DNA from 2 places in the Novosphingobium sp. CCH12-A3 genome. Region 1 is predicted to be linked to the other one. Evidence: predicted binding sites of a transcription regulator. Region 1 holds the regulator's gene; the other holds the start of a gene.

Region 1 (5,160 bases):
GAATGCCTTGGCCATTACCTCGCCGAGGACCTCCTTGCCCGGCGCACGCAGCCAGCTGCAGCCCTTTCGGCGATGGACGGCTATGCCATGCGCAGTGCCGATCTTCCGGGCCCGTGGCGCGTGATCGGTGAAAGCGCGGCCGGTCACCCCTTCGGCGGCGAGGTCGGCCCCGATGAAGCCACCCGCATCAGCACTGGCGCCATCCTGCCCAAAGGCGCGGACATGGTGCTGCTTCAGGAGGACAGCGCGCGCAACGGCAACGAGCTGAGCTTGACCGGCGAGCCACCGCAGCCCGCTTCGCGCCACGTTCGACCCGCAGGCATGGATTTCAGCTCTCGCGAAACGCTGATCTCTGCGGGTAGCCGCATTAGCCCTGCGCAAATCGCGCTCGCCATCGCCGGTGGCCACAGCCATCTCCCCGTGCGCCGGCGTGTCAGCCTGGCCGTCATCGACAGCGGCGACGAACTGGTTCCTCCCGGCCACCTGCCCGACCTGCACCAGCTTCCCGCCAGCAACGGGCCGATGCTCTGTGCGATGGCCGCCTCCCTGCCGGTCGATATCCGCCATGCCGGTCCTGTGGCGGACGAACTCGCAGAATTGGTCCGCGCGCTGGACGCGGCAAACAGCTCGGACATCATAGTCACAAGCGGCGGGGCGTCAGTCGGGGATCACGATCTCGTTCGCCCGGCGCTCGAGGCCGTTGGCGCCTCGATCGACTTCTGGCGCATCGGCATCAAGCCGGGCAAGCCGCTGCTGGTGGCAACGCGTGGATCCCAGATCATTCTCGGCCTGCCCGGCAATCCCGCCTCGGCCTTCGTCACGGCCTACCTGTTCATGCTCCCCCTGTTGAGAGCGATGCTCGGCGCGAGTGCGCCTTTGCCAAAAGCCATCCCAGCCCGGCTTGCAGAGCCACTGGCGCAGGGCGGGAGCCGAATGGAGTTCCTGCGCGCGATATGGGACGGAGCGTCGGTAAGGCTCGACCCGCTCCAGGATTCCGGAGCGCTCTCTCCACTTTCAAGGGCCAACGCGTTGGCCGTGCGGGAAGCAGGGGCCGAGGCCAAACCGGCCGGAACGGATGTTCCTATCTACCTCCTCGAAAATGGCGGAATTGCTTGACGAGTCGCAACAGGTTGCTTATCCGTTCCGCATTCGTTCGCCGGGATGGAACATTTACTCCCGGTCCATGAAAGACCAGCGGCTTTGCCTCGAAGCCGCGCATTGCGGAGTGGCCGCCGATGTTGACGCGCAAGCAGCACGAACTGCTCACCTTCATTCAGGTCCGGCTTGAAGAGTCGGGCATCTCCCCCTCGTTCGAGGAGATGAAGGAAGCGCTCGATCTGAAGTCCAAGTCGGGCGTCCACCGGCTGATCTCGGCGCTTGAAGAGCGTGGCTTCATCCGCCGCCTCCCCAACCGCGCACGGGCACTCGAAGTCCTCCGCCAGCCAGACAGCGCGGTGGGCAAGCAGAGCGCCGTTCGGCAGATTGCCAATGCAGATGGTGGAGCAACGGGCGGAAGCGTCACGGCGCTTCGTCCTGCACCAAAAGCGCCTCCCGTGCCTGTGGCGGCAAACGACGTGATCGAGCTGCCGCTGCACGGCAAGATTGCAGCCGGTGTGCCAATCGAAGCGCTTGAGACGACGGCGACCCTGCCGGTTCCTGCCGCGCTACTGGGCGCAGGAGAGCATTACGCACTCGAAGTGTCCGGTGACTCGATGGTTGAAGCCGGGATCTTCGATGGCGATTACGCGCTTGTCCGCAAGACAGATATGGCGCGCGATGGCGAGATCGTGGTTGCACTTGTGCGTGGGGAAGAGGCCACGCTCAAGTATCTCCATCACGAAAAGGGCATGGTTCGGCTGGATCCTGCCAATGCTGCCTATGATCCGCAGTTCTATCGCCCCGACGAGGTGACCGTGCAGGGCAAGCTTGCAGGCTTGCTCCGGCGTTACCACTGACGTTTGTTGCAACATAGCGCCCGGCCTTGGGCGTGCCTGATGGCAAAGGCCGCTGCGCAGGAAATGCGCGGCGGCTTTTTTTGCATCAGCATGTTATGGCAAATATCAATCGATTTGGTTGAGATTCTTCTGGATGTGATCCAGTGTGAAGTATAGTATCCACTGTTACCGAATGCCCCGCCATGGGGCGCCCCATTCCGGGACGGCCCGCCAGAACTTGGGGCGTCGGCAACGGAAGAGGTGTTGCCAATGGCTTATGCAATCGAGAATACGAGACGCAGGCAGACACAGACCTTCATCGCGGTCGGGCTGCTTCATGGAGTGGCGATCTGGGCGATCGCTTCAGGGTTCGCCAACAGCATGGTCACGATCCTGACGGACCGACTTCCTGCCAAGCAGTGGGAGGACGAGGAGGTGAAGGTAACGCCTGTCGTGCCGCCGCCGGACGTGAAACCTTCCCCACAGCCTGACAGCCGCTCGCTGGTGGCCCCCCGCCCCGACATCGCGATTACGCCGGTGGATCCTTCAAGCACAGTCCGGGATATCGACGTCACCCCGATCACACCAGTCGACCCTATCCCGAACGTCCTGCCCGACCCCCGCGCCTCTCCCTCGCCGAGCTTTGCCGTTCGCACAGCATCGCCGAAGGGATCGCCGGGCTCATGGGTCTCGGACCGCGACTATCCCTCGGCCGCAATCAGAGAAGAAAGAGAAGGGCTAACCCGCTTTCGCCTCTCGATAGGCGTGGATGGCCGCGTCACGGGATGCGAGATTACCGGATCGAGCGGGTCTCCTGACCTTGATGCAGCGACATGCACGAAAGTCAGCGCGCGGGCGCGGTTCACTCCTGCACTTGGCAGCGACGGTATGCCGACTGCGGGGAGCTATGTCGGTTCGGTGCGCTGGGTCCTTCCCTGATGAATTGGTCCGGGCGAACGTCAGGTTCGCCCGGCAAGCCTGGCGGAAGAGAGCGCTGCTTCGAGATCATCGCCCGCCGGACAAGGGAATGGACCGCCCTGGGTCGCATTCATCGCTTGGTGGCCACTGGCGCCGTTACCGGCACGGTTGCATCAGGCGCATCCGTCGCTCCAACTCCGACGTCGTTGAGTTGCGTCAGGCTGGGCGTCGGGCGGGGTTCCGGCCAGCGATACCAACCATGCTGGCCCTGCGTTTCCGCTACGGTGCGAATCCGGCCAGAGGCAAGATCGATGGATATGCCTCCCGTATTGGCGAGATAGGGTCGGTCTGCCTTCAGCATGCGCGGGCGGCACGATGCCGGAAGGCGTCGATCGGCGATGACGATGTCGGCCCGCTCGCAGGCCGCCACAAGCGCCATGTCGTCAATGTAGTTTCGGCTGCGGGCCATCAGGAGCGTAAAACGCCGTTCGCATCTGAGCACGATTGCAACGCAGAAGTCTTCATTGCAGCGAGCACCCGGCCATTCATCGAGGCGACGAAGGCTGCCTTCCATTCCGGCAAGTTCGAGCAAGTTGTCCCGCATGTAATCGCCCCTTCCCATGCGCAGGACGATCAGGTCCGATCCTTCGCCGGCTATGCCGGCATGATGGCCATCACCGGTGACGAGCACATCAGGCCGCGGCGTCAGGACCATGGCGGTGATGGCAAGACCGGCGGGTATGGTGCCAAGAAGGCGCACCTTGCCCACCCAGAGTGCCAGCCACAACATGCCGACGAGGAACAGCACGTAGCTCCATGTTTCGAAGGGCGGCATTGCAGTTACTGAGCCGGGTTGTGATGCCACGAGGTGTGCCAGCGCCAGCAGCAGATCGAGGGACTTGCCAACCAGCCACCAAACCGGTGCGCCAAGGCCTGCGAGATCAAACACCAGGGCCAAGCCGATCAGCGGCATGGTCACGAAAGTGGTCAGCGGAATGGCAATGACGTTTGCCAGCGAGCCATAAACGCCAGCGCGATGAAAATGGAACAGGCCGATTGGCATCAGTGCGAGTTCAATGACCATGCCGGTGGCCAGCAACATTACGAAGCTTCGCCCAGCCCGGACCAGGAGCCCATGGTGTTCACCGGTGAGGAACGAGCGGACCGGGCCCGCCGAGTGAAAGGCGATGATCGCAATCACGGCGGCGAAGCTCATCTGGAAGCTGGGGCCAAGGACGGCATCGGGCCAGAACAGCATGACGACAAAGCCGCCAACCGCGACCATTCGCATCGATAGTGGATCGCGTCCCAAGGCCAGCGCACCAAGGACAAGCAATGCCCCGATGCACGACCGGATGGTGGGCACTTCCGCTCCGGTCAGCAAGGTATAGCCAAATCCTGCCAGGGCGCCTGCCAGCGCAGCTGCAAGAGGCACGCGGATCCTGAGCGCAACCCAGGGAAAGAGCGCGAGCAAGCGCGCAACCAGCCAATAGACGGCCCCCACCAGCGCGCTGACATGCAAGCCGCTGATCGACAGGAGGTGGGTCAGTCCCGCATCGCGCATGGCGTCTTCATCGCTGGCAGCAATCGCCCCGCGATCCCCGCTGGCAAATGCGGCCGCAATTGTCCCCGCCGATCCGGTCAACCGTGAGCGGACATGCTCGGCCAGCGACTTCTGCAAGCTGCGAAGCGTGGTATCACGATCTGATCTTCCGACCACTCGCACATCGCCCAGCACCGTTCCCGTCGCTGCAAGGCCATCGAACCAGGCCCTGCGAGCAAAATCGTACGCGCCCGGAAGCACGGGAGCGGCCGGTGGCATGAGCCGGGCGCGCAGGGCGACCCGGGCACCTTCAGCCACGTCGCCCGGATCCTTGTCGTAAGGCAGGTTGACCCGCACGCGGACAGGACCGGCCATGCCATCCAGCATCACCCGCAATACGAGGCGCGCGCGCGCCTTTGCCGGCTCCTCCCGTCGTTCAAGAACTTCACCAGCAAGACCCGAAACCTGCGGCCTAGCTATGCCTGGTTGCCCCACCAGCGCGGAGCGCGTCCAGATGGTGACCTCGCCGGCAGCCACCATGATCGCCAGTCCTGCCACGGCGAGGCGCAGGTGAGGCCGCTTCTCGGCATTGATCGCCAGCAGGCCAAGGATGGCGATGGCCCCAAGCGCAAACAGTGCGGCAATCCAGTCGGCGCGGGAGGGAAGCGCCACCCACAGGACAATGCCTGCGGCAAAGGCCACCACCAGCCAGAGCCCCCGTTCGAACGGGTGTGCATCCAGGAAGCGTTCTGCAGCGTCGATCCG
Region 2 (5,160 bases), on a different contig from region 1:
GAAATAAGGCGCGTATTCCAGTTTCTCGATCAACCGCAACTCATGCTGGAGGGCGGCGGTCACGCTTTCGGGTACGCCCTCGGGATAGCGTTCAGCGGCCCCCTCCCAGGTGAGCTTTGACAATGTCTGCTGGGGCGTAAGCGCGGGATCGTCTCGCTCTTCCGGATACTGGTATGCAAGTTCGTCGAGGCTGAAGCGGCAGCGGTCCGCGATCTGCAGCGTCCGGGCAAGGGCCTCGGGATAGCGGTTGAACAGACGATGCATTTCGTCCGGCGGCTTGATGTAGCGATCGGCATGTCGCTCTCGCCGATCGCCAAGCGTATCGATCGTGACGTTGTGACGGATGCACGTGACCACGTCCTGCAGGATCCGCCGGGTCGGCTCGTGGAAGAGGACGTCGTTCGTCACCACGGTGGGCACGCGCATCTGTGTGGCCATGTTCGAAAGCTCATGCAGTCGGAGCTGATCGTTTGGCCGGCGGCGCAAGGTGAGCGCGAGATAGACTCTGTCGCCGAAAGCGTCCCGCAATCGCCGCAGCCGGAACGCGCACTCGTCATCCGCCAGGTCGGGTACAAGTGTGACGATCAGGCCTTCACCATACGCGACGAGATCAGGCCATTCGAGGACGCACCGGGCCTTGCCCCCTCGCTTTTTGCCGAGGGACAGAAGACGGCAGAGGCGCGAATAAGCGGGTCGATCCGTCGGATAGACCAGCACGGATGTCCCGTCAGCGAGGTCGAGCCGGCAACCGACAATCAGGCGAACGCCGGTCGTCTTGGCCGCTTCATGAGCACGGACGACGCCGGCGAGCGAATTCCGATCGACGATGGCGACGGCCTCGATCCCAGCCAAGGCCGCTTGCGCAAACAGTTCCTCGCAGGAGGACGCGCCGCGCAGGAAGCTGAAGTGTGAGGTGACCTGCAGTTCGACGTAGCGAGGTGAGCTCATCCGAAGACCCCGTGGATGAACCAGCGGTGCGACCCCGTCGCCGTGTCTTCGCCGTCACCGGCACGATAAAGCCAGTAGCGTTCGCCGGCGTCGTCCTCGACCCGAAAATAGTCTCGGACGGCGACCAATTCGGCGTCGCGCTTCCACCACTCTCCGAACACGCGCTCCGGTCCATCACCCCGGCGCAGTCGGCGACGCACGCCGCGCCAGGTGAATGAAACGGGCGGATGATCAGGCAAGAGCGCTACAGTCTCGACCTGCTCCGGATGGGCCAGCAGACGCGAGGGCCGCGGCCAATGGCCGGGCCATGCTGCGCCCGTATCGGCGGCCATCGCCGGAATGCGGGCAACGGAGCGTTCCGGGACGTCGCTCGCAACCGGCGCCAGCCGATAGAGCGCCTGCTCGCCCACCCGGTTCATGAGCGTATCGATCAGGTCCGAGACGTCCGGCACACTCTCCTCGATAAGCGAACTAACGGTTTGCCGGCGCTCGATCGGCTCGGCGACGCTGGCTGCAAGCGTCATCACCTCGATTCCAAAGCCGGGCTCGATCGTCTCGATCTTGTCGCATAGGAGGCGCGTCAGGCGCTTTGCATCCCGGACCGGCGTTGCCATTCCAACCCGGACCGCCTGTGAGCGACTGTCGACACGGTGGCAGATAAGGTCGAGGCGTCGTGCGCCGAGACCCGCTGCCTCGAGGCGGTCGCAGAGCTGATCGACGAGCTTGGCGATGTAGCGGGCGATGGTCTCCGCCGCGCCAATCGGTTCCGCGAACGACCTGCGCACTTCGATCAGGTCGGCGGGTCGAATCGGATCGATCGGCTCTGACAGATCGCCAAGCGCCTGATCGATACGGCGGCCGATCGCTGGACCGAAGCGCAGGGTGAGCGGCGCGCGCGGCTGCGCGAGGATATCGCCGATGGTTTCAAAGCCAAGCGTCCGCAGCGCCGCGACTATCGAAGCGTCGATGCGCAGCGCGGCCAGCGGAAGCGGTTCCAACAGCGATGCATCATGACGTTCAGGAGCGATTATCGTCGCGCGGGCTGCAAACCGGGCCAAGGCGTGGGCCGCGCCCCAGCTGTCGGCGATCGCACCGCGAGCGGCGATACCGGACATGGCCAGCCTACCGATCAGGCCCTCCAGCATGACAGCTTCGCCGCCGTGAAGGTGATCGGCTCCGGTCGAGTCGATGATGATCCCGTCTGGAGGATCAGGGGCCACGACAGGCGCGTAGCGCAGGAGCCAGGTGGCGAGCCGATCAAGTGCCTCCACATCGGCTGCCGGCTCGGCATCTTGCACGATGAGGTCTGGCACCAGGACCTGAGCCTTGGTCACAGGCATGCCGGGGCGAAGGCCGGCGGCCACGGCAGCAGCATTCGCCGCCAGCACCACCCGCCTGTTTCCTTCCCGGCCAATCAGGACGAGCGGCGCCTCAGCCGGAGGCGCCGCGTCGCCAGCCTTCCGCCGGAGCCGGTCGGTGGACCAACTCGGCAGGAAGAGCGAGACGACCCGTGTCATCGCACGCCTCCAACTCGAAATCTGCACTCTCGCCCGCGCGTGCGCGGATCAGTTCGACCAGCCAGCGGGCACGCCCTACGCCCGGAACAGGTAGGGGTGTCGATGGCACCATAGACACGCGCCAGCGTGTCATCGCGGCGGTGGGTTGGCCGAAATCAGTGGCCTCGGTCTGTCGTCGCCAACGCCGCAGCGCGATCCCGATCGATCCGCTTCCCTCGGCCGCCAACTGCAGGCGGCGCGAGGCTGTCATGGAAAGCCGCGCCACCTCACCGAGAACCGCCCCGAGGCCACCATGGCGCAGCCCTTCCTCCATGCAGGCCAGCACGGTCTTGTCATCACCGGCTTCGAGATAGATTACGCGATCGGACGCAAGACCTGCCTGAGCGATCGCCGGCGCGAACAGGTCCGGACGGGTGATACACCAGAGGATCTTGCCCTTGGTTCGAGCCGCGACGCCCGCGCTGAACAAGGCTGCTGCGGCGCCATCGACCGCGCCATTCCCACCGCCGGCGATCTCATGCAGCGCGCCGAGCGCCAACCCGCCACCCGGGAGTCGTGAGTCGACGTCGGCAATCCCAAACGGGAGAACCGATTTGGCACGCCGGCTTCTGCCTTCGATCTTCTCGATCTGCGCGCGCAAAGACTCTATGGCGGGCTCGGGCCGCACGCTCCCAGTTTACCTCCGGATAGGGGTTCGTCATCATGTTCCCTATTTGTTCTAGATTTCAGCTGCGAGAGTCAAGGTCGATTCTGCGCCGTCAAAGGACCAGCGGCGCACGCGCCTCAAGCTGTTGATAGCGGCCGTTCAGCCTTGTTTGGGCACGGCGCCGTTAGCGTCGGCACGCGGCGTCATGGTGATGTTGCGCGGGTCGATGATGAGCTTTAGGTCGGCGGCGGCAGCCTGATCGAGCCCATATTCCTCGAGGTCGTCGACGACCGGGCGAACATCGAAAGCTTCAAACCGCGTTGAGCGATACCGCCATTCGACGTCGTCGGTCTCCTCGAAGAAGACCTTGGCGCTGAAGCTGATGCTCGTACCGGCGAATGACATGCTGTTGAAGTAGAGGCCTGCGGGTGGGGGCCCACTCTCCTCGACGTCGAGGCTTTGGAACTCGAATCGCGCGTCCGGGCGAGGATTGAGCAGGATGTCCACAACCATACGTGCGTCATTGGCCGCCCAGAATGCATCGAATTTGAAGCGCTCGGTCGAGCGCAGGCCGGCGTTGGTTAGCAAGCGCAGCCAACCATCCACGAAGGTCGAGATGAGTGGCACCTCGTCGAGATATGGGCCTGTGAGCGGTTCATTGACTGGGAAGGTAATCGGGGGGATCCGGCTGTTCCCAGAAATGGTTAGCGTCGATCGCTCGGATGCCATGAGCGTCAGGCCGCGCAGTAGTTCCGCCCACTCTTCGAGCGTGTATTCCAAATCGTCGATTGAGCCGACGCTTTCGAACCTGAGCGCGGGAGGGGTGAGCCGAATGATGAAGTCCCGGCTGCGGACGAGCAGTTCGGGTCCATGCGGTTCGAGGATCGGCGGACCGATGAACATCTCGCCATCGAACCGCGCCGCCTGCGCGAACCCGGGGCCTCGGATCGCGATCTCGCATGATCCGAGCGACGGCGGCGTCAGTCGAAGTTCCTCGATGTCGTCAAATAGCGTGCCTTGATACGGAAGGCGGATGCCGAAGCGGCTATCGTAGACACGCAAGCGGTGCGGTTTTAGGGGCGCAAGACCGAGCAGCAGGTTGGCGAAATGCTCCGGCCCCTCGATCTGGAGTAGCGCCTCGGCTTCGAACTGGCCGTTCTCATAGCCGAGTTCATCGAGCTGACGCTGCTTCTTCGCGGTATAGGCGCCTGGATCTTGTCCGCAGGCGGCCGATAAGGCCGACGAGAGGCCGGCGGCGGTCGGCTCGAAACGCTGTCCGACTTTCTCATAGTCATAGCTGATGTCGACATGATTGATGTCGTGCGCTTTTCGAGCCTCCGCCAATCGCAATCGCTTGAGCACCCGGGCGAGTTCGTTGCCGATGAGATGGACGAGGTAAGCCGACTGGATTTCACCATCGGCCCGCATTCGGAAGACGATGACCAGCGCCGGCCGAGGATCCTTGGCGAGGCGATCAATGGCGGACAGGCTGAGTCGGATGCGGTTTCCGGTGCGGCCGAGCGTCGACTTCAGTTGGACCCGGGCGGCATTGGTCTGGCGCCGATCGAGCGGTAGCGACGATTGTCCGCCTGATCCCATTGGGAACTCCACGATGAAGTCCCAGCCCATAATGTCGACGGTACTCTTGTTGCAGAAGAGCCCGGCGCGTTCGCAGAGCAGCTCAAAATGGCGCTCGCCGATGCGGCCGATCCGATCGGATTCCAGCTCGGGGTCATCGTCTTGTCCGCCGTCGGCGCCCTTCGTGGTCATGTGCGCGCCGGCATATGGGCGGCATCGAGCCGGCGGTGGATGAGCGACACGATGGTGAGCAGGTCTTCGGCATCTTCTTTGGACATAGCCCAATGGATGCGCGCCTCATGTGCAGTGGGGTTGCGGAACATGCCGAAGGTGCCACGGACCAGATTTGCGAACCCGCTTTGCTCACTCCGCTCGCTTGCGGTGGATAGCGGGTTGATCGCAAGCATCGGCGGACTCCCGGCAAGTGTCCGATCGACGAGCGTAGCGCCGTCATCGGAGAGCCCTGTCCGC

The links. Region 1 encodes LexA, which represses DNA repair genes until DNA is damaged. Its sites were predicted from a motif close to GTTCCNCNCTTGTTCT; they were not measured.
Region 2: the regulator LexA is predicted to act here: its motif matches at 3,170-3,185, upstream of AX703_RS14020 (ImuA family protein).

What each region holds. Positions count from the first base shown of each region.
Region 1 is NZ_LSIA01000160.1:2,351-7,510, forward strand. Features, by position in the region: gene AX703_RS12360 (molybdopterin molybdotransferase MoeA) at 1-1,116, shown strand, start outside; gene lexA (transcriptional repressor LexA) at 1,236-1,955, shown strand; gene AX703_RS12370 (energy transducer TonB) at 2,205-2,873, shown strand; gene AX703_RS12375 (ComEC/Rec2 family competence protein) at 2,983-5,160, opposite strand, start outside.
Region 2 is NZ_LSIA01000178.1:8,207-13,366, reverse strand. Features, by position in the region: gene AX703_RS14030 (error-prone DNA polymerase) at 1-948, opposite strand, end outside; gene AX703_RS14025 (DNA polymerase Y family protein) at 945-2,465, opposite strand; gene AX703_RS14020 (ImuA family protein) at 2,380-3,132, opposite strand; gene AX703_RS14015 (hypothetical protein) at 3,271-4,881, opposite strand; gene AX703_RS14010 (TIGR02391 family protein) at 4,878-5,160, opposite strand, start outside.